3 regions of the Pseudoalteromonas sp. NZS127_1 genome follow, and region 3 is predicted to be linked to each of the others. Evidence: predicted binding sites of a transcription regulator. Region 3 holds the regulator's gene; each other region holds the start of a gene.
What was found. The regulator LexA, encoded in region 3, represses DNA repair genes until DNA is damaged. The targets are predictions, from matches to a motif close to TACTGTATNNNNATACAGTA.
Positions count from the first base shown of each region.

Region 1: ruvC (crossover junction endodeoxyribonuclease RuvC) is a predicted target of LexA. The motif match lies at 4,471-4,490, and genes of this name have one in related genera.
Region 2: I6F50_RS14875 (exonuclease domain-containing protein) is a predicted target of LexA. The motif match lies at 4,270-4,289, and genes of this name have one in related genera.

Region 1 is NZ_JADYXO010000004.1:162,113-169,390, forward strand. It holds gene tolA (cell envelope integrity protein TolA) at 1-69, opposite strand, end outside; gene tolR (protein TolR) at 74-502, opposite strand; gene tolQ (protein TolQ) at 489-1,193, opposite strand; gene ruvB (Holliday junction branch migration DNA helicase RuvB) at 2,261-3,268, opposite strand; gene ruvA (Holliday junction branch migration protein RuvA) at 3,276-3,893, opposite strand; gene ruvC (crossover junction endodeoxyribonuclease RuvC) at 3,896-4,420, opposite strand; gene I6F50_RS06240 (ABC transporter permease) at 4,552-7,053, opposite strand; gene I6F50_RS06245 (ABC transporter ATP-binding protein) at 7,043-7,278, opposite strand, start outside.
Region 2 is NZ_JADYXO010000017.1:47,630-54,907, reverse strand. It holds gene I6F50_RS14880 (TonB-dependent receptor) at 1-1,629, opposite strand, end outside; gene I6F50_RS14875 (exonuclease domain-containing protein) at 2,099-4,258, opposite strand; gene I6F50_RS14870 (PIN domain-containing protein) at 4,709-5,776, opposite strand; gene I6F50_RS14865 (sugar porter family MFS transporter) at 6,161-7,278, shown strand, end outside.
Region 3 is NZ_JADYXO010000019.1:11,971-19,248, reverse strand. It holds gene I6F50_RS15615 (cytochrome c oxidase assembly protein) at 1-198, opposite strand, end outside; gene ctaD (cytochrome c oxidase subunit I) at 198-1,790, opposite strand; gene coxB (cytochrome c oxidase subunit II) at 1,790-2,932, opposite strand; gene lexA (transcriptional repressor LexA) at 3,450-4,067, opposite strand; gene I6F50_RS15595 (PaaI family thioesterase) at 4,235-4,675, shown strand; gene I6F50_RS15590 (hypothetical protein) at 4,676-5,056, opposite strand; gene I6F50_RS15585 (membrane protein) at 5,370-6,095, shown strand; gene I6F50_RS15580 (chaperone modulator CbpM) at 6,171-6,491, opposite strand; gene I6F50_RS15575 (DnaJ C-terminal domain-containing protein) at 6,491-7,278, opposite strand, start outside.

The sequences.
Region 1 (7,278 bases), on a different contig from region 3:
TGCAGACGCATACAAAAAACCACCAATTCCTAAATGAAGTACTATCGATTTTACTACTGAACTATTCATACAGCTACTTCCCCTCAAAGGATTCAGTCATTAATCCTACTGATGGTACGCCTGCATTTTTCAAAAAATCCATTAGTAATAATACTTCTTGATACGACACCTTACCCGAGCCTTTAATCATAACTGGCACGTCAGGGTTTTTCATTAACTGTAATTTTATAACCGCAGCAACATCAAGTGCTTCCATAGGCTCTTCAGGATCAGTACCTACGCTTACATAATATTTACCCTCTGCATCAATTGAAGCAATAATGGGCGGAGTATCTTTAGTATCAACTAAATCAGACTCTTCCATTTTAGGTAAATCAACTTTTACACCGTGTGTAATAAGCGGTGCTGTTGCCATAAATATAATAAGTAATACCAACATTACATCAATGTAAGGTACTACATTAATTTCTGCGACCGGACGGCGCTTTTTACGCTGATACATTCGCTTGTGCCTCTATTTGTGTAGCTGCTTGACGGTGTAAAATATTAGCAAACTCTTCCATAAAGTTAATATAGTGAGACTCAAGCTTTTCAACACTGTTTGAAAAGCGGTTATAAGCAATAACGGCCGGAATTGCCGCGAATAAACCCATAGCAGTCGCAATAAGTGCCTCTGCTATACCGGGTGCTACCATTTGTAATGTAGCTTGCTTAACTTCACCTAGTGCAATAAAGGCATTCATAATACCCCAAACTGTACCAAACAAACCGATGTACGGACTAATAGAACCTACCGTTGCTAAAAACGATAAGCTAGATTCAATTTTTTCAATTTCACGAGAAAGCGCAACACGCATAGAACGATGCGTCCCTTCCATAACAATACTCGCACTTTGAAATGTATTCTTTTTATGACGAGCAAACTCTTTAAAGCCTGAAGTAAATAAGGCTTCAATACCTTGAGACTGACCGCTGCGTGACGATATTTCGTTATACAATTTACTTAGATCAATACCAGACCAAAATTTTTGCTCAAATTTCTTAGCATTTGATAGTGCATCTGATATTGCTTTTTTACGCTGAAATATAATTGTCCACGACATTACAGACATGGCAACTAGCCCTAACATCACTAACTGAACAAGCAAGCTTGCTTCTAAAATTAGGTCTAAAAAATTAAGCCCTGATCCCACGTTAAACTCCTAAGTAATTTCAAAATACGGCAAATTGGTTAATTTGTGTAAATATGACCGTTTATACGGTCAAAAGTTGCATCTAGTGTATCTAGTCCATTTCAAGCTGACAACGGTATTGCTATGAATAGGCAACAAAAAACGTTAAAAAACAGCTTTAGTTGGCATTTCCCTTTGCCTCAGTATTTTATTTAATCTTTTAAATAAACTCGCTAACTATAAATATGCGTAAATATATAAGTAAAACGTCATAAAATGCGCCGTTTATTCAAAATAAGAGCATAAACACTCAAAACCTATAAGCCTTACCTTCACGTAACAGTAAAACTAATACCGAGCCACATCAAAAGAAATAACTTAAGCCATAAATTTCATTAACTTATAAATTTAACGATTAATTAACGCGCAAGATTCAAACAACAATAAAAGTCACCGAATTAGTTTTTCTAATCCGAAAATACAAATTTTCTAGTTTGAACAAATAAAGGTTCTTACGTATTATTCTCCCATACCGAACTAGCGCACCGAATGAGATAGTTTCATTAAGCCAAGTTCTTAGTAATAGGATATTTTATCGTATTACATTGTTTTACTCTTTATGGATAAAACCAAATTAAGTAAAACATAGTTCCCTAGATTACTTCCTTCAACTTGTTGTTTGCCCGCATTTTTTGCGGGCTTTTTTTTGTCTGCAATTTGGTGCGCTACACACTATATTTATAAACTAGTAATCGCTTTACTCAATCTACGATAAGTAATTCGCTTACTAGTTTGAATGGTACGCAGGATAGCTTCGCTAGTCTTAACGCCCTGTGAATTAACAGTTAACTATAGAGCATATCAGTCTTTTTAAGTAACATTTGCAACAGTGCGTTTAGGTTTTAGGGATAATATCAACCTTCATAAACACTTAAACAATTTAACGAATTAAATAACTCTGTAGTGTTGTTAAAAGCTTTTTGTTTAAAACAATTTAAGCAAATTAGTATAATAGTTTGCGGGTAAGGGATACAAATGCAGTTACCTGCTGCGCACTAAGACACAGCAAGTAATGAATATATATAAGTTTAGTCTTTTTTAGGAAGTAAACCAAAGTGATGGTATGCGCTGTCTGACACTATTCGCCCACGGGGTGTGCGCTGAATAAACCCTTGCTGAATTAAAAATGGCTCTATTACGTCTTCTATTGTTTCACGCTCTTCGCCAATAGCAGCCGCTACATTGTCGAGCCCTACGGGGCCGCCCATAAATTTTTCAATTATGGCGAGTAAGTATTTGCGGTCCATATAATCAAAACCACTTTTATCTACGTCAATCATGTCAAGCGCTTGCTTAGCTACTTCGGCATTTACTGTGCCGTCAGACTTTACTTGTGTGTAATCGCGTACACGGCGTAATAAACGGTTTGCAATACGCGGTGTGCCGCGCGAGCGCTGTGCAATTTCGGTTGCGCCATCGTCGCACATTTCTAAATCAAGATAATGTGCAGAGCGCCCTACTATATGTGATAAATCTTCTACAGAATAAAACTCTAATCGCTGCACAATACCAAAACGGTCACGTAGTGGCGATGTAAGTGAGCCTGCTCGCGTGGTTGCACCTATGAGTGTAAATGCTGGTAAATCTAATTTAATAGAACGTGCAGCTGGGCCTTCACCAATCATTATATCAAGCTGATAGTCTTCCATCGCTGGGTAGAGTATTTCTTCAACTTGCGGGCTTAGTCTGTGTATTTCATCAATAAACAGTACATCGCCTTCTTCTAAATTAGTAAGTAGTGCGGCTAAATCGCCCGCTTTTTCAAGTACTGGGCCTGATGTTGTTTTAATGCTTACGTGTAATTCGTTGGCCACAATGTTTGCAAGCGTGGTTTTACCAAGCCCTGGAGGGCCAAATATTAATAAATGATCGAGCGCTTCACCACGGGTTCGAGCAGCTTCAATGAAAATTTCCATTTGCTGCTTAACATGAGGCTGGCCTCTGTAATCGGCTAAAAGTTTTGGTCTTATTGCACGATCTATAGAGTCTTCATTTGTTTTTTCAGTCGCATCAATTAAGCGATCCGCTTCAATCATGGGTTACTCACAACATTGATTTTAAAGATTCTCTAATAAGAACCTCAGTAGACATATCGGGTTTGCTTATCGATTTTACTGCTTTTTGAGCTTGTGGCAATTTATAACCTAACGCAAGCAGTGCTGATACGGCATCGTCTGCTGCATTATTAGCAATTGTCGCATCGCTCATTGGCTCTATTACTGCGCTATCGCTAAATGGCGTAAATAAATCATTGCCCCAATCTTTTAATCTGTCTTTCATTTCGAGTACTAAGCGCTCGGCTGTTTTTTTACCTACACCCGGTAATTTAACAAGCGATGTTGAGTCTTCGTTATTCACACAACTCACAAATTGCTTAGCTGACATACCCGATAAAATAGCTAAACCAAGTTTTGGCCCTACGCCATTTGCTTTTAATAGCTCTCTAAATAAGGCACGCTCAACTTTATTATTAAAACCAAATAATAACTGAGCATCTTCGCGCACTACAAAGTGCGTATAAACAATCGCGTTTTCACCAATTTTTGGTAAATCGTAAAAACAGGTCATTGGCATTTGTACTTCGTAACCTACTCCACTTACTTCGAGTAAGATTTCTGGTGGCTGTTTTTCGACTAAAATACCATTTAAACGGCCTATCATAGTTATTTCCTTAAACGTCCTCTAACGGTTTTGCTTGCGCTACCCGCTAGTTTAATTAAATTTTGTTCTGAGTGAGCATGGCAAATCGCAATAGCCAGTGCATCAGCTGCATCGGCCTGTGGCGTACCGGGTAGTTTTAAAATATTTTTTACCATGTGCTGCACTTGTGTTTTATCAGCGCCACCGTTGCCTACTACCGCTTGCTTAATTTGCCTTGCTGAATATTCAAATACGGGTAAGTCGGCCATTGCAGCGCCCACAATAGCAGCGCCTCTAGCTTGGCCTAGTTTTAAAGCAGAATCGGGGTTGTGCGCCATAAATACTTTTTCAATGGCAAAGGTTTCTGGTGAAAACTGCTCAATAAGCTGTGTAATGCCTTGGTAGATCATTTTAAGTCTAACCGGAAAAGGATGATCGGCTAACTTAATACAGCCACTGCCTAAGTATGTAAATTTAGAACCTTGGTGGGCAACAACGCCATATCCGGTCAAACGTGAACCAGGATCGATCCCTAAAATAATGGCCAAACTTGCATTCTCATTATTGTTATTTTTAAATTACGCTAATAATGCCAGAGCACTGTATAAATTACCAGTACAAAGAAAACAAAAATGCCCACGTGTTAGGTGGGCATTAGAAGGAGCATGTTAGTTTAAGCTTACCCTAGGGCACGCACTAATCCTTGAGTGTTTTGTTTAAGTGTTCGGGCAATCATTAAATAGCCTAAACCTGCTACAAATACGCCGCCCGCTACCGGCCCAATAATCCATATATGTGGGTGTAGCTTACCGGCTAAATCAAACATTTGTTGCTGCACAATTAAAAGCGCTATATCACTAAAAAATGCAGCGACTAAACCGGCTAAACCACCGAGTAATAAAAACTCATACAGGGTCGCGTTTTTAATTAATCGGCTTTTAGCGCCAAGCGTTCGCAGTATTACAATTTCTTGCATACGTTCACCCAAACTAGCTTGCACTTGCGATATAAGTACAAGCGCCCCACACAGCACAACAATAGCCAGTACAAAGCCAATGGCGAGAGAGACTTGCGAAATAGTTGTTTGTATTTGCTTAACAAAATTATCAATGTCAATGGCTGTAATAGTTGGGTAAGTGCGCAGTAACTGGCTAAAGTCACGCTTTTGCTCTGGGTTTATGCGTACCGACGAAATATACGTTGCCGGAAAATCTGCAAGTACATCGGGGCTTAAAATAATAAAAAAGTTAGGTTTAAGCGTGGCCCAATTAACTTTACGAACACTGGTGATTTTAGCGTCGAACGACTGCGAACCAATTAAAAATGTAAGCGTGTCGCCTATCTCAACATCTAAACGCTCAAGCATCGACTCCTCTACTGAGGCTTCAGCCATCGCATTTTCACCAAACCACGTGCCTTGTGTTACTTCATTTTGGTCAGGCACATCTTTAAGCCATGTAAGGTTTAGCTCGCGGCCAATACCTGCACGTGCTTCTTCGTCTTTTTTCTCGTTGTCTTGCAGCGATACAGAACGTGCTACCAACTCGCCGTTTACCGCATTTACGCGTCCACGAATAGTGGGATAAAACTCTGATACCTGAATATCTTTTTGTGCTAAATACTCATTAATTGGCTCAAGCTCATTTTGCGTAATATTAACTAAAAATGCATTAGGCGCATCGTTTGGTAGTTGCGACTGCCAATCAGATATCATGTCGTTTTTAAGTACCACTAAAAACAGCAGTAATTTAATCGCTAACGAAAAACTAATTAACTGTACCGCGTTCACATTTGCACGCTTTTGAATAGATGCAATTGCAAGCGACCAACTGTTACCTGGCTTAAGCCCTAATTTTCGACCGCCACCAAATATTAATTTAGATATCAAAAACAACACACCAATTAGCGCAAGCGTTGAGGCAAACAAAATAAGCGTTATTTTTATGTTGTTACTAAATAACCACATTAATAAAAACACAGTTAGCGCACTCATGCCTAAATGCACACGACTTACTGCCAACTTGTCACCTAAGTTACGGCGCAGCACTCTAAGCGGTGGAATATCAAATAAATCAAATAACGGTTTAATAGAAAACATAACAGCACAAATTACGCCAGTGCTTATAGCCACCAGCCAAGGTTTAAAGCCACCTAAAGGTAGCTCTGTGCCCATACTTTTTGATAAGTAACTTGTTGCTATTTCTTGCAAGCCATAACCAATTAAAAGCCCAATACTTACCGCCATTGCACATACAAGCAATAAATGGAGCATGTATATTTTGCGGATCATTGAACGGCTACCGCCTAGCGTTTTCATCATCGCTACTGGATCGTATTGGCGTTCACAATAACGTTTTGCTGAAACGGCTATAGCCACTGCGGCTAAAATAATACCCAATAAGCCAGCGAGCAATAAAAAGCTCTCTGCGCGGTTTAAACTATTTGAAATAGGTGATTGACGGTCTTTAACGCCGTACCATTGTTGGTTTTCTTTCATTTGTGGTTTGAGCCACTCGTAAAAGCTATTTATGTCAGCCTCACTACCGGCATAAAGTTGGCGGTAATAAACACGACTACCCGGTTGCACAACTTCGGTTTTTGCCACATCGTCAATATTAATAAGCACACGACGGCTGCTTGAAAATACATTAAATGGCGCATCGGGCTCTTCTACAATAACTTTTGAAACATTAAATAATGCAGCGCCAAGTTCTACTTGCGCACCTATATCAATGTTTAAACTGTAAAATACTGACTCACTTAGCCACACATTACCAGGCGCTGGACCGCTATTAGCAACCTTAGTTTCACCTGTTAAGGTATCTTTAACTTTTAACTGCCCTTTTAACGGGTACGCATTAGATGCCGCTTTTACTGAGCTAAACTGCATTTCATCATCGGCAAACAACATAGTGTCGAAGTACACCATTTGCGCCGTTTTTAAATTTTGGCTCTGTGCTTTAGTAATAAAAGCAGTGTCGAGCACATGATCACTGGCTAGAACGCGATCTGCAGCAATAAAAGCACTGCTTTTTTGTGCAATACTTTGCCCTATTCGCTCAGTAACCATCGACAGTGTAAGTACGGTTAAAACAGCAAGTGCGATAGCCGCGCTTATAACGGTTAACTCACCACGGCGAAATTCTCGCGAAAATAACTTAAGCGCTAACTTAACCCACATCGGCAACGTCCTCTACTTCGCTTTTTACCAGTAAACCCGCTTCTATTTGAATAATATGCTCACATTTTTGTGCAAGCCCTTCATCGTGAGTAACTAAAATAAGCGTAGTGCCATGTTGAGTATTTAAATCAAATAATAAGGATTCAATCATTTTACCGTTTTTGCTGTCTAAGTTAGCCGAAGGCTCATCAGCAAACAGTATTTTAGGTGTACCAATAAAAGCAC
Region 2 (7,278 bases), on a different contig from region 3:
CGCTAAAAAGCCTGTAGAAACCGTAGCATAAAGCAATTGAGAATTTGTTAAGTCATGCTCTACGCCTAACTTCCACGTTATTTTACTCCAATCGCCATCTGCGTCTTTAACTTCTAATTCTGAAAAATCTAGCGTGCTTAAATCATTAGTATTTTGACCGTAAATATCCCACTCACGGCTATCATTTGTATACCTTATGCCGGCTATACCGCGTGTATCATCACTAAATGCGTAGTTACCTTGAAAGTAAGCCGCCGCTGATCGCGTTTCTAACTGAATTTGGTTTAACCAAGGTGCATATTGAAGCGCTTGAGGCTGCGTTGTATCGGGTGCATTATCAACCACGGCTCCATAGCTCGCATTTAAAAAAGCGTTATCTAGGTCCTCTGAAAATAAGTAAATACCAGCCACCCACTCAAAATCACTTTCGTATGTAGAGCTTACTTGTACTTCTAACGAGTTAGTCTTAGATTCAATTGCATTACCATCTACAGTGGCTGCATAAGTCGAAAAATCACCATCGGTAAGGCGCGTTTCTTCGTAATCCATTGAGGCTGCAATTATTTTTAAATCAACCGACTCAAGCGACCAGTTTAACTCGGCGCTAATACTTACATCGCTTACATCGCGTGATGGCTGATAATCAAACTGCTGAGTAAATGGGTCTGACGACACACCTTGTGCAGTATCAAGCCCTGGTGTTGCTGCATTATCTAAGCCTGCACCAAAGCGACCACAATTACTGCCACACACATCATCGCGGCCAATTCGCTCAGTTAATGGTGCCGACAAGCTTGTTTTACCTGTCGCTGGGTTTATAGGTACACCTAAAATATGATAGCCAAATGCACCGCCGCCATTTGATTCGTCCTGCCACGTTTCTACTTTTACATTTAAATTTACATCATCGTTAAACTCAGTAAATATTTGGCCACGTAAAAAATACATATCAGCATCTTTTAAGCCTGCTGATTCATTAAACGAATTCTCTACATATGGGTCGCGTATTTCTCGCACCCCAGTAAAGCGTACTGCGGTATCATCGGTTAAGGCGGCATTAAAAAAGCCTTCACCGCGTAAATGACCATAATTACCAAATGTTGTAGCCATACCGCCTTCAGTAATATCAAGCTCTGGCTTTTTAGCTATTACATCAATTGCACCACCAAATGAATTACGACCAAACAGCGTACCTTGAGGCCCGCGAAGTACTTCTACCCGCTCTAAATCTACAAAACCAGCAAGTGCTTGCCCATGACGAGGGCGGTAAACGCCATTAGAATAAAACGCAATGGCAACATCGTTAGCTTCTACTTGCTCTGTTCTGGCACCGCGCATGGCGGGGCGAGCATCACTGCCCGACACACCCGACTTTAAACCTGGCGCTAGGCTATCAAGGCTTAAAATATCGGTTATGCCATTTTCTAGTAAATCTTTAGCCGACACCGCTGTAACTGCCAAAGGCACCGACTGAATACTTTTAACCCGCTTAGTAGAGGTAACAGAAATAACCTCCAACTCTTTGTTAGGGTTTAACTTTGCTTCTTGTGACAATACAGATGCTGAGCCTAATAACGCCGTATTTACAGCAGCAAAAATAAGTGTTTTACGTAAAATATTCGTCGTCATGAGATAAATTCTCCACCTGTTGAAATGAATTTTATTAAGCATCTGTGGGCGCTATGCCCCACCATCACATTCTTATTATTTATAATTATTAAAAACGCGATATTTAAATGACTATTTTTTCGACTCATAAAAACTACCGCTTTTTGCATTCGAATGCAACAGCGATTAATGCAACTTTTACATGTAACTAACACGCGTTATAAAAACAAGAACATAAAACTCATTTAAGTAACTAATAATAAACAAAATTTAATTTTTACAGCTGATTTAAAGTTACTGGTTTGATCAGTTTAATATAGGGGATTTAAACAACGAAAGGAGGGAGAAATACAAACAAAGCGCACCATTTAGACTTCGAAGTCTAAGCGGTGTTAAAGACCTACTTTAAGTGTCAGCACATAATTAATTTTCAATTAAGTGCTGACTATTCATAGCATAACTAGCTAGTGGCTTTAGTTAATCTGAGGATCTATTCACTACTTTGGGATTGCTGAATAAGTAATAACAGCTCTGCAGTGGCGGTTGCATCGGCAAGTGCTCGGTGATGGCTGGTTAAATTTAAATTAAAGTGCGATGAAAGATTGCCCAGCGAATACGACTTTAAGCCTTTAAACGCTTTGCGCGACTCAACCACTGTGCACATTTTTGGCATTTTAAAAAAGTGCCCTGCCATCTCGCATTCTTTTTTAATAAAGCCGTAGTCAAAATTAACGTTATGGGCTACAAAAATACTGCCTGCAAGTTTATCTAACAATGGCTGTGCTATTTCGGCAAATACAGGGGCATTGCGCACCATGCTGTCGCTAATACCGGTTAATGACGTTATAAATCCGGGTATGTGCCGCTGTGGATTTACAAGTGTCGTCCAGGTGTCTATTACTTTGCCGTGCTGTACTTTTACAAGGCCAATTTCGGTAATGCGATTACCGCCTTTTAAGCCGCCTGTGGTTTCTATATCGACCACACTGTAAATACGGTTTGGATCTACAAACCATTTAACGGCGGCAATATGTACCTCAAAACCCACATTTTTTAAGTTATCAATGGTGGTTAATTGGTTGCGCCTAAGTTTGTCGCCCGGTGCTTTTACTTCTTCAAAATGTACTTTGCCATTATTGATAACCATTAAGTCGGGGTAGCCGTCTTTTAGTTGTAAATAATGCTTACTCATATTGGTTAAATGGGTAATTAATGCATCAAGTGGGCTATTTAAAATGAGTGCTTCTAACGGTTGTAGTAGCTCTTTATGCCATCTAAATAAACCATTAGGTTGCTCAAAGTATTGCGCTGCATTTTTACACACTAAATTAAGTAATACTTGAGGCGTTTGGCACTGCGCTAAGCGCTCATTTATTTGTGCTTGTTGCACTTCATAAAAATTACCAAGCCTTAATACTTGCGGATAAATATCAAACTCATTACATGGCGGGTAAGGCGACTCTACAAATAACTCGTGCCAAAATACTAAACCAAACAAACTTTGCCAAAGCGTGTTTTCGGTATTAAATACAGCCATACCTTGGCGAGTATAATAATCGTTTACGCCCTGCTCTACTTCACCTCGATACAGTTCATCTATTTCTAGCACGCACTGGGTATCGCTAAGCATGGCACTTAAACGCGACCGTGTTTTTTTATTAAACTTACGCATTAAAAAATCGTCAGCAAAATAAAGTAAATCATCAGTAAGCGGATTTTCAATAATCGCTTCTAATCGTGCTTTTACCCACTCTTTATTACCAAGCCTGTATTGCTCTCTTATTTGAATTTCTTGTGCTTCGCTATCATCCACGCACCCTTCAAGTAAGCTAAAAGCAAGTTCGCTATCAACTGCCTTTAGTTGCCTATAAAGCCTTACTAATAATTTGTTTTTTAACGCAACAGCAATGGCACCGTGCGCAGCTTGCATTAAAACCTGCGGCGCTAAAGCAATATAATCGCTCTCATCTGTTATATTTTTAAATGCTAACCGATAACGGTTTAATAAATAGTTCGATTGCGCTTCATCAAGTGTTTCAAAGCGCGACAAACTCTCGCTGTGCTCTTCGCGCGTAGCGGTTAAACCTAAATCTCGCATTACAAAACGATTTTGATGATTCACATCACCACTGCTTAATTTGCCTGCAAATAAAAACTCAAAATACTCGTAGTAATCACTGCGGTTATTAATTACATACTGGCTATAAAGTGGCGCAAGCTCGTGTGGGCATGTTTTAAAAAACTCACGGGCAATATCCACCAGCGCGCCTTTAGCGGCACTTTTTTTAAAGCTTATTTGCTCACTGTAATTACTTAGTAACTCCAGCAAAGCAGGTTTGGTTAAGTGAGCCAAAAGCTGTGAGTAATGCTGCTCGTTTGGCTCAAATAAAATACCGGCTTTTTTTAGCGTATAAATAGCCTGATGCGGCGAGGTTATTTCTTCATAATTAAGTGACTGCGCTTGCACCAAATAAGGCTTTCGCGAATACACACGCGCCAACATGCACTGGCTTTGCTCATCTAGCTGATTAATTTTACTAATAAATTCACTGTGTTTAGGCTCAAGTAAATGCATACATTTACTTGTTACAAACTCAATAAGCTCTCTAAAATGCGCTAAATAGTATTTTGCTGGTAATTCTTTTTTCATAATATCGCCACAACTGTATATAAAAACAGTATCTAGTATTTGCGCTTATTATTCAATCTTAAACTTGTAATCAATAATGGTTATATTAGGCATATATAAATAGTAGGCATTGCATTGGCTACCTTACGCAGAGGTAAAAATGAATGGATATACTGACGATATTCGTGCACTTACTTTTTAAAGTAAATATTTGTGGGATAGGTAGGGTTACCTTTGCGTTATTCATTTTGGGAAGAAGCGTATTATCGGCAGCAAGAAGCCAAAGGAAAATCCCATAACACCATTGGATAAGAATACTATTTAGGTGCTGGAAAACACATACGCCCTACGATGAATCAACTTACTTAACCGCATTGTAAAAGTAAGGGATCACCGCTTTTAAAATTTGCGGTGGAAAGTGAGCTTTAGTGCTTGCTGTCCACCTCAGGGCGTGTTGTTAAATTTCAATAACTACCAATCAGATCCATTTTCTTCAATATCGACTTCAATTCCAGAACTAGCCGCGGGGATATACAGTGAGTTCTGCTCAATATTATTCAATTCACCAGATACAAACTCATAATAAAGTTCTAACTCTACAGTAAATAATAACTCAACATTCTCCGTTCTTGTTGAATGTCCAAAGGTATATACATGCCCCTCTTCTCTGTCATACGTGCCATTATTAAAGTCAGGTCCTGTTACTGTAACCTCGATCTTCAAAGGTATTTCAAAAGTTAATGAACACTCTTCATCGTTAATTGATATTACAGAAGGATCTATTTCGCCAACTTCAAGTACACTGATACCATCTACTTCGGCATCTTCCCATGATGAGGAGTTATAAAAATCGCAGTCATCCATATATTCTGATATTTGCGTTTTCAATGCTTCAGACTGTTCAGCAATATACTCTTTAATCTTCACTGTTCTTACACTTGTATGCTCATTATATAAATCTAATAATTTTTCTAAGTTATCAATAGCAATGAGCCTATTATTACCTTCACAATAGGACTTCAAATCAACATCATCTGAAATAACATATAATTTATCATCTGGTTCGAGACAAGACTCAAGCGATAGTAATGATATTGCATCAGGAAACTCTGCCTTTTTCTTTCCTTCCCCAAACGGTGGCTTCATCTCAAAATAAAGCTCTAATAATTTCTCACTATCTATAGAGTCTGCTTCAACATATTCATAATTACAGGCTTGGTTATATGCATGAAACACATTACTAGCTTTTTCATACACTTCATCTTCAGCAACATCTGCAAATAGAGAGGAAAGTTGTTGATCTTCAATTGTTGAAAGTATGTTTGCTTTTCTCTTGAACTGCTTCAAGGAATTAAGAGAGTCCTTTATTGATAGTTTAATACGGTTATCTACTTCTCTCTCAACTACGCTCGTCAAATAATATTGAATTTCATTAGATTTACATAGCTTTTGTAATGACTTAAAAGATTGAGAGTGGAAATTAAAGTTTGATTTAACAAAATACTGAGTATCAATAAATATTTTTCGAGTTTCGAGCATACTGTGCCTTTTGAAATTTAATAAATTAGTCTACGACATTTGTCGCTTTATAAACCGACAAATGTACCTATATTCAATGTATTTACCTTAACCACCAAATAACCACATGTAAACAATTACTTAACTTCAGAACAGGTTATGTAATTGCAAAAAACACCAAGATGAGTGAGATCAGTAATGTTGGTAAACAGGCTCTGACCATAAAGTGCATATTATTTATTGAATATTCAGTCTGTGTTATTTAAAAGGCGGTTACTTAAATTAAAACCTTTAGAAAGGCTCAATTTATACCCGCTAAATCGTTATACCTGCACAAATGTATTCAGCCATAGCGCTTTACGATATTATGCTCCTTTATATTTAATTTAACTTTCAGGGCATATAATGACAACGCACACATCGCCTACTCACTCAGCCAACACAGCTGAAAACACCTCTCTTTTTTACGTAATATTTATATCGGCCGTGGCTGCTATTGGTGGCTTTTTATTTGGTTTTGACTCGGGCGTTATTAATGGCACGGTGTCGGCACTCGGTAATGCATTTAATTCAAGCAGTGTGGCAACAGGGTTTAACGTAGCGTCTGTGTTACTTGGCTGTGCCTTAGGTGCTCTTGCTGCGGGGCCGCTGGCTGATAAGTTTGGTCGCCGTGCAATTATGATCATCACTGCGATTATTTTTGCCATTAGTGCGTTTGGCTCAGGCATTAGCGAAAGCTCTGCAGAGTTTATTTTTTATCGTTTATTTGGTGGTTTAGGTATTGGTGCTGCATCGGTATTAGCGCCGGCGTACATTGCAGAAGTTGCGCCACCCGCACTACGTGGTCGTTTGGCGACATTACAACAACTCGCTATTGTACTGGGTTTGTTTGCGGCATTTTTAAGTAACTATTTAATTGCTGATGCAGCTGGCAGCGCGCAAAATATTTTAATGCTTGATATAGCCGCTTGGCGCTGGATGTTTTGGGCTGAGCTTGTGCCTGCTGTGTTGTTTTTAGTGGGTGTTTTATTTATACCGGAGTCACCTCGTTATTTAGTGGCGCAAGGTAAAGTAAACGATGCCAAAGCGGTATTTAGTAAAATATCAAACGACAATGCAGATAAGCAAATAAGCGATGTTAAACGCTCCTTGCATAGCGATACAAAACCAAGTATTCGCGATTTATTTATTGATGGCAGTAAAAAAGTACACCCAATTGTTTGGGTAGGTGTGGCGCTGAGTGTATTTCAGCAATTTGTAGGTATTAACGTAGTGTTTTATTACGGCTCTGAGCTTTGGCAAGCCGCTGGGTTTGATGAGTCGCAATCGTTATTTATAAATGTATTAGCGGGCACTACTAATATTGTATCGACCTTTATTGCCATTGCGTTAGTTGACAAAGTTGGCCGTAAACCACTGCTGCTTGTAGGCAGTATTGGTATGTTTATTAGCTTAAGCGCGCTTACTTATATATTTGGCAGCGCAGGCCTTGATGAAGCAGGCAAACTTGCCCTTAGCGATAA
Region 3 (7,278 bases):
TGCGTGAGTAGTAAAGCTAACGCCGACTTCTCGGTTTTGTACTATTTGTGTACTTTGCTCTGCTTGCTCAAGCGAAGGTTTTCCATTAAGCCCTGTTACATCACAAAACACGTCATACAAAGGTACTAAAGCAAAGGCAAAGGCAAACATGCCTATGCAAATAAGTACCAAACGTTTGAGTAGCGGTGCGTGTGTCATTACTTAATTACCGGCGGCGTAGAAAAAGTATGATATGGCGCTGGAGAGTCAACTTCCCACTCAAGCCCTTCTGCCCCTTCCCATACTTTTGCAGGCACTTTATCACCGCCACGCGCGCATTTAATTACCACAGCTACAAACAACAATTGCGATAAACCAAAGGCAAATCCACCAATACTTATGATTGCGTTAAAGTCGGCAAATTGAAGTGCATAATCGGGAATTCGACGCGGCATACCGGCAAGCCCTACAAAATGCATAGGAAAAAACAGTACGTTCACACTCACCAGCGATAGCCAAAAATGCCATTTAGCTAGCGTGATATTAAACATGTTGCCTGTCCATTTGGGTAGCCAATAATAAGCACCTGCCATTATCGAAAACACAGCCCCTGTTACTAATACATAATGAAAATGCGCCACTACAAAATAAGTATCGTGGTACTGAAAGTCAGCAGGTGTAATTGCCAGCATCAAACCCGAAAAGCCACCTAAGGTAAACAGCACAATAAACGCAATACTAAAAAGCATTGGCACTTCAAAAGTTATTGAGCCTTTCCACATTGTGGCAACCCAATTAAATACTTTTACTCCTGTAGGTACCGATATAAGCATGGTCGCGTACATAAAAAACAACTCGCCAGCGACCGGCATCCCAGTGGTAAACATATGATGAGCCCATACAATAAAGCTCAATAGTGCTATGGAGGATGTGGCGTATACCATTGAGGCATAGCCAAAAAGTTTTTTACGAGAAAAGGTAGGTACTATTGTAGATATAATGCCAAAGGCAGGAAGAATCATTATGTATACTTCGGGATGACCAAAAAACCAAAAAATGTGTTGGAACATCACCGGGTCGCCACCGCCTGCGGCATCAAAAAAGCTGGTCGCAAAATACTTATCGGTAAGTACCATAGTGACAGCTCCTGCAAGCACTGGCATTACCGCTATTAATAAAAAGGCAGTAATTAACCACGTCCATACAAATAAGGGCAACTTCATCCATGTCATGCCTGGGGCACGTAAGTTCACTATGGTTACAATCACATTGATTGCGCCCATTATTGAACTAATCCCCATAATATGTACGGCAAATACAAACAATGCAGTATTATCATTACTGTATGTTGTAGACAGTGGTGCATAAAAAGTCCAACCAAATGCAGGACCCCCACCAGGCATAAATAACGATGCCAATAGGATTAAAAACGCAAACGGTAAAATCCAAAAGCTCCAGTTATTCATTCTTGGCAATGCCATATCTGGCGCGCCAATCATGAGTGGTATCATCCAGTTAGCAAGGCCTGTAAAGGCCGGCATAACCGCACCAAACACCATAATTAAACCATGCACTGTGGTCATTTGATTAAAAAAGTGAGGATCGACCAACTGTAAACCTGGTTGAAATAATTCAGCTCTGATCACCATGGCCATTCCACCACCAATTAAGAACATGGTCAGCGAAAAAATTAAATATAAACTACCTATATCTTTATGATTAGTTGTGTAAAGCCAGCGTTTAAAACCTTTAGCTGGGTGATGAGCATGATGAGCTTCATTGGCGTTAGATTGTTCTACTATGCTACTCATTAGTTCGCCTCCACTTTGGCATCAAGTGCTGCCTGTATTTGACTCGGTTGAATAACATCACCCGTATCATTACCCCACGCATTACGTTTATAAGTAATAACCGCTGCTAATTGCTTTATAGATAACTGTTTGGCAAATGCTTGCATTGCCGTACCGGGTCGCCCATGGATAACTACATCAATGTGATCTTTTATATCGCCAAGCACTATAGGGCTGCCTTTAAGTGCAGGAAATACACCCGGTAACCCCATGCCAGTAGGCTGATGACATGCAGCACAATTGGCCATATATACTTGTTCGCCTAAAGTCATTAATTCTTCTTTTGGGAGGGTTTTATCAAGTAATGCGGCATCTGCTAATGCTGCTTTTTGTTTAGCTTGCTTTGCATCTGCAAGCCACGTTTTAAAATCAGCCTCAGATTTAGCGACCACCACAACGGGCATAAAGCCATGATCTTTACCACACAACTCAGCACATTGGCCTCGGTAAGTACCTTCTTCGTTTATGTTCGTCCATGTTTCGTTTATAAAGCCGGGATTCGCATCTTTTTTAACTGCAAAATCAGGTACCCACCAAGAGTGAATAACATCGTCAGAAGTCATTAAAAATCGTACTTTTTGATTTATTGGCAGTACGAGAGGTTTATCAACCTCAAGTAAGTAGTTAGGATTTTTATCTGCAAGATTCGCTATTTCATCTTGCGGGGTAGATAAAATAGAGTAGAACTCTACATCTTCACCCATATATTCATAATGCCATTTCCATTGCGAGCCTGTAATTTTAATAGTGAGATCAGCTTTGCTGGCATCTTCCATTGCAATTAGGGTTTTAGTGGCTGGTACTGCCATAGCAATTAAAATAACAAACGGGATTGCAGTCCAAAGTATTTCTACTTTAGTGCTTTCGTGAAATTGGGCAGGTACAGCCCCTTTAGATTTACGGTGATGAATAAGTGCCCAAAACATAATTGCGAACACTATCACCCCAATCACACAACATATTATAAATATGGTCATGTGCAGCTGATATACATTATTGCTTATATCGGTTACGCCTTTGCGCATATTGTATTGGCTGTTAGCCAAAACTGGGTGCGAAAAAACACATAATATAAGCCACAAGGTAGAGGTCAGTTTACCCATGTGACGGCTCCTTTGATGCTATTGCGAATGCAAAGCGAAGAGGCATACGGCTTAAACGCCAATTCGTTATTTTTATTTTTTTAGTCAATCTCATTTAATATTGATTGGTTTTGCTGCGCCAACAACGGGTTTGTGTATATTGTGTGTTCTCAAAACTAAAAAGCTGTGAGTTATTATTAGCTCAGCACATTAATAATTAGCTAAAAAATGAACAACAAGCAAGTTTTAGTATAAAAAACAATCAGGTGATATTGAGTAATTAATAAAAAATCAGTAACCAACTAGGTAACAGGAAGTTCAAAAGATGAGCAAAACAAAGGGGTTTAACGCATTCGGAGGGGGAAAATATAAGTGCAAAAAAGTTTACAGCTTAAATTGTCAGTGAGCTATTTATGCCCTATTTTTAGTGCGAATTTAAAACAGAAAATGCGTACTAATTAGTGCGAATTTAAAACAGAAAATGCGTACTAATTAGTACGCATTTATAAAACTGCTTGTTTAAAAGCTATTTTTAAAGTCACATCCAATCAGCGTTTCTTATAACGCCAACGGCTAAGCCTTCAATATTAAAAGACTCATTCTCAAGATCTACTTCAATAGATTCAAAATCGTCGTTTTCAGCATGAAGTAATACTTTACGACCCGCTTTCTCAAGACGTTTTACAGTTACGTCTTCGTCTAGGCGGGCAACAACAACTTGCCCGTTTTCAGCGGTTTGAGTACGATGTACAGCAAGTAAATCACCATCCATAATACCAATATCTTTCATGCTCATACCGTTAACGCGTAGTAAAAAATCTGCAGCCGGTTTAAACATTAATGGATCGATTTTGCAGTGACTTTCAACGTGCTCTTGCGCCAAAATAGGTGAACCAGCAGCAACACGCCCTATAAGCGGTAAACCTAATTGTTCTGGCTCTTCTTCTTCAATTAACTGAATACCACGGCTTGCACCTGGTTTCATTTTAATTGCGCCTTTTTTAGCAAGTGCTTTTAAATGTTCTTCAGCAGCATTGGCACTTTTAAAACCTAATGTTTGCGCTATTTCAGCACGTGTAGGAGGCATACCAGTGTCTTTAATAAAAACTTTAATTAGTTCGAGTATTTGAGCTTGGCGGTTCGTTAATGGTCGCATACAACTGGTTTTCCATACAGTACATTTAACTGTGAGTATATACAGTTAAATAAAAATCGCAAATTTAAATTAAGCCTTAAAATAGCCAAAGTAATTTCACTTGTGTACATTTTAGGGATATAACTAACGCTAGGTTTATAAATGATTAAAAAAGCAAAGGAGTCATTATGAGTATTTGGTACCAGCCCATCACTTTAGAGCTGTGCAAGCAGTTAGAACAAGGCATTGATGGCCAAGGAACATTAATGAAAACCATGGGAATAGAAGTCACTGAAATTGGTGATGATTACTTAGTAGCCACTATGCCGGCAATTCCTGAGCATCATAACCCAATGGGAATGGTTCACGGCGGTGCTAACGTTGTACTTGCCGAAACAGTTGCCAGCTATGCAGCTAACTTTGTTGTCGATTTTACAAAATTTTACTGCGTGGGGCAGGAAATTAGCGCAAGTCATTTAAAAGCATCTCGCAACGGCACTTTAACAGCAACGGCAAGAGCGTTTCATATTGGCAAACGTAGTTCAGTGTGGGAAATAAAAATTACAAATAGCCGCAATGAGCTGTGCTGCGTATCAAAAATGACCGCAGCAGTCGTAGAGCGAAGATAGTTACTTTTCGATTGGGTAAATTGTAATTTCCATACCCGCACCAATCGCAGATATACGTAGTAATGTATCTGCATCTAAGGCTTGATTAAAGCACTTAGGGGAAGTGCCTGATTCAAAACCAATATCAAACGTTCTACGTGAACAGCTTAACCATTGCTTTAGCGCGTTACGCGAACACGATTCAATAAGCTCACATATATGGTTTATTGCTTTGTCAGGCGTGTTTACTACACCTGTTGCTTCAATACGCGCTAATTGACGGTATTCGTCTTTGTCATAATGTAAAATCGTCGCGACTTTTTTCAAGTCTGCCACTAGCAAACTAATATCTTGCTTTGATTCAAGCTCAAGATCTACATTTAAAAATTGAATTTCCGACATCGTTTCGTATTTATCCTCTAATAATTTCATTGCAAACTTTAACGCAGTTTTACCGTTATACCAAATCAACTATGCTCTATTAACCACTTTATATAGATATTTCGCAGCTTTTAAGTATTTTTTAGCGTTTAAAGCTAGCTGGATATCAAACACTCAGCTCAATTAAACAAATAAGTCATGTTAGCAATTTAAGTGTAATCTTTTTTATTTTTAAATGATTACAGTAAGCTATAGTTTAAACTGCGACAAAATGTCGCAGTAACTAATCCCATTAATGTAATAAACTAGCCTCTAAAAATAATAAGACTAAAACATGAATAAAAAAATATTTAAGTATGCTCGCAAGTTACATAAATGGCTCGGTTATTTGCTCACATTACAAATTTTAGCTTGGCTATTAGGCGGTTTAGTCATGAGCGCTATTCCTCTTGATAAAGTTCATGGGGAGCATCTTGCAACACGTACTCTTAATAACCCATTTACGCAGGCTGATTATGTTGCCTCCCTTAACGATATTGCATCTCAGGTGGTTAATCCAACACAAATAATTTTTGAGAACTTTTTAACCACACCTATAATTACAGTAATAAATAAAGATGAACAGCAAAGCTTTAACGGTATAACAGGCCGGCCTTTTGAGCCGCCAACTAAAATACAAATTACCGCAAATGCTAAAGCACACCTACTTATTGATGCTCAAGTGACAAGCGCTGTACTGCTAAAGCAAGGTATGCGAGAAGTTGGATATAAAACCAATGTTTGGCAGGTACAATTTGACGACACATTTAACACAACACTGTACTTGTCAGAAAATAACGGCAGAGTTGTCACCGTTCGCAGCACACTATGGCGAATTTTCGACTTTTTTTGGATGTTACATATTATGGATTACGATGAGCGAGAGGATTTTAATAATCCGCTGCTTATTAGTTTTGCAGCAACCAGCGTACTTTTTTGCCTAAGTGGAATATTACTACTTATGCAAAACATACGACTAAAACGATTTATCCGAATTAAAAGTAAGAATAAATCAAAGTAGTCATATTGATTTTTAAGAACTAGCGCACTCTCACCAAAGAGTAAATAAGCCCTAGGAAGTACCCAAGGGCAGATTTTATTCCAAGTGTTTAAATCGACTCAAATGTCGCTTTAACATTTCGTTTTCGAAAATCAACTCATCACGCTCATCCAGCAATTGTAAAACTAAAGCTATTGCCGACCAATCTAACGAAAAGTCATGTTGAATACGGGCCGCTTTTTTAACTAAGGTCACTGCAGATACCGTAAATTGCCACTGCGTAACATGCTTCCCCTCAATTGGAACCGCAATATTGTGCTCAACTAGCTCATATAAAATTGCTTCGCTAATATCACTACTCAAACATAGCTCTTTGCTAGTAAGTAAATCATCTTTTTGTGTCACGATAATTTGCATTATGGCTTGCTCCAGTTATTACGGGGATCAAAGTGAGCTTTTTCGGCTAATTCTTCCCACAGTTTTTTACTGGTATCATCAACAGATGTTGGATTAACAATTTTAAGCACAGCAAATAAATCACCTTTGGCTTTTTTACTCATTAATCCCTTGCCTTTAATACGCAAGCGTTGGCCAGACTGACTATTAGATGGAATAGTTAATTGGATTTTGCCTGCCAACGTAGGTAAATTTATTTTTGTACCAAGAGCCGCTTCCCATGGTGCAAGAGGGACGACTATATTTAGGTTATGACCTTCAACATCAAATAATGGGTGGGGCACTAAACTAATTTGTAAGTACAAGTCGCCATTTTGCCCGTTCGCTGACCCTAATCCGCCTTGCCCTTTTAGTCGAATTCGTTCGCCATTTACTGAGCCTGCGGGAATTTTCACTTTAAGTGATTTTTTAATTTCAGAGACACGACCACTACTATCTCGCTGCGGTAACATAAACTCAACAGGCTTAACGGTATCAACTAAAGTCTCTTCAAGAAAAATCGGGAACTCTATTTCCACATCTTGTCCTTTTTGCGCGCGAGCAGCGTTACTTCTGCTCTGCCCTGAACGATCAAACCCACCGCCTCCGCCAAACATTGAATTAATAAAGTCAGAAAATTCTTGATCGGTTTGAGGATCACTTTGCTGGTAATTACCTTGTGTAGAACCAGCGCTACCGCGATAATTTGTTTGCTGCTGATGAGCACGATTTTGTTGATGGCGACGTAGCTCGTCGTATTTTTTACGTT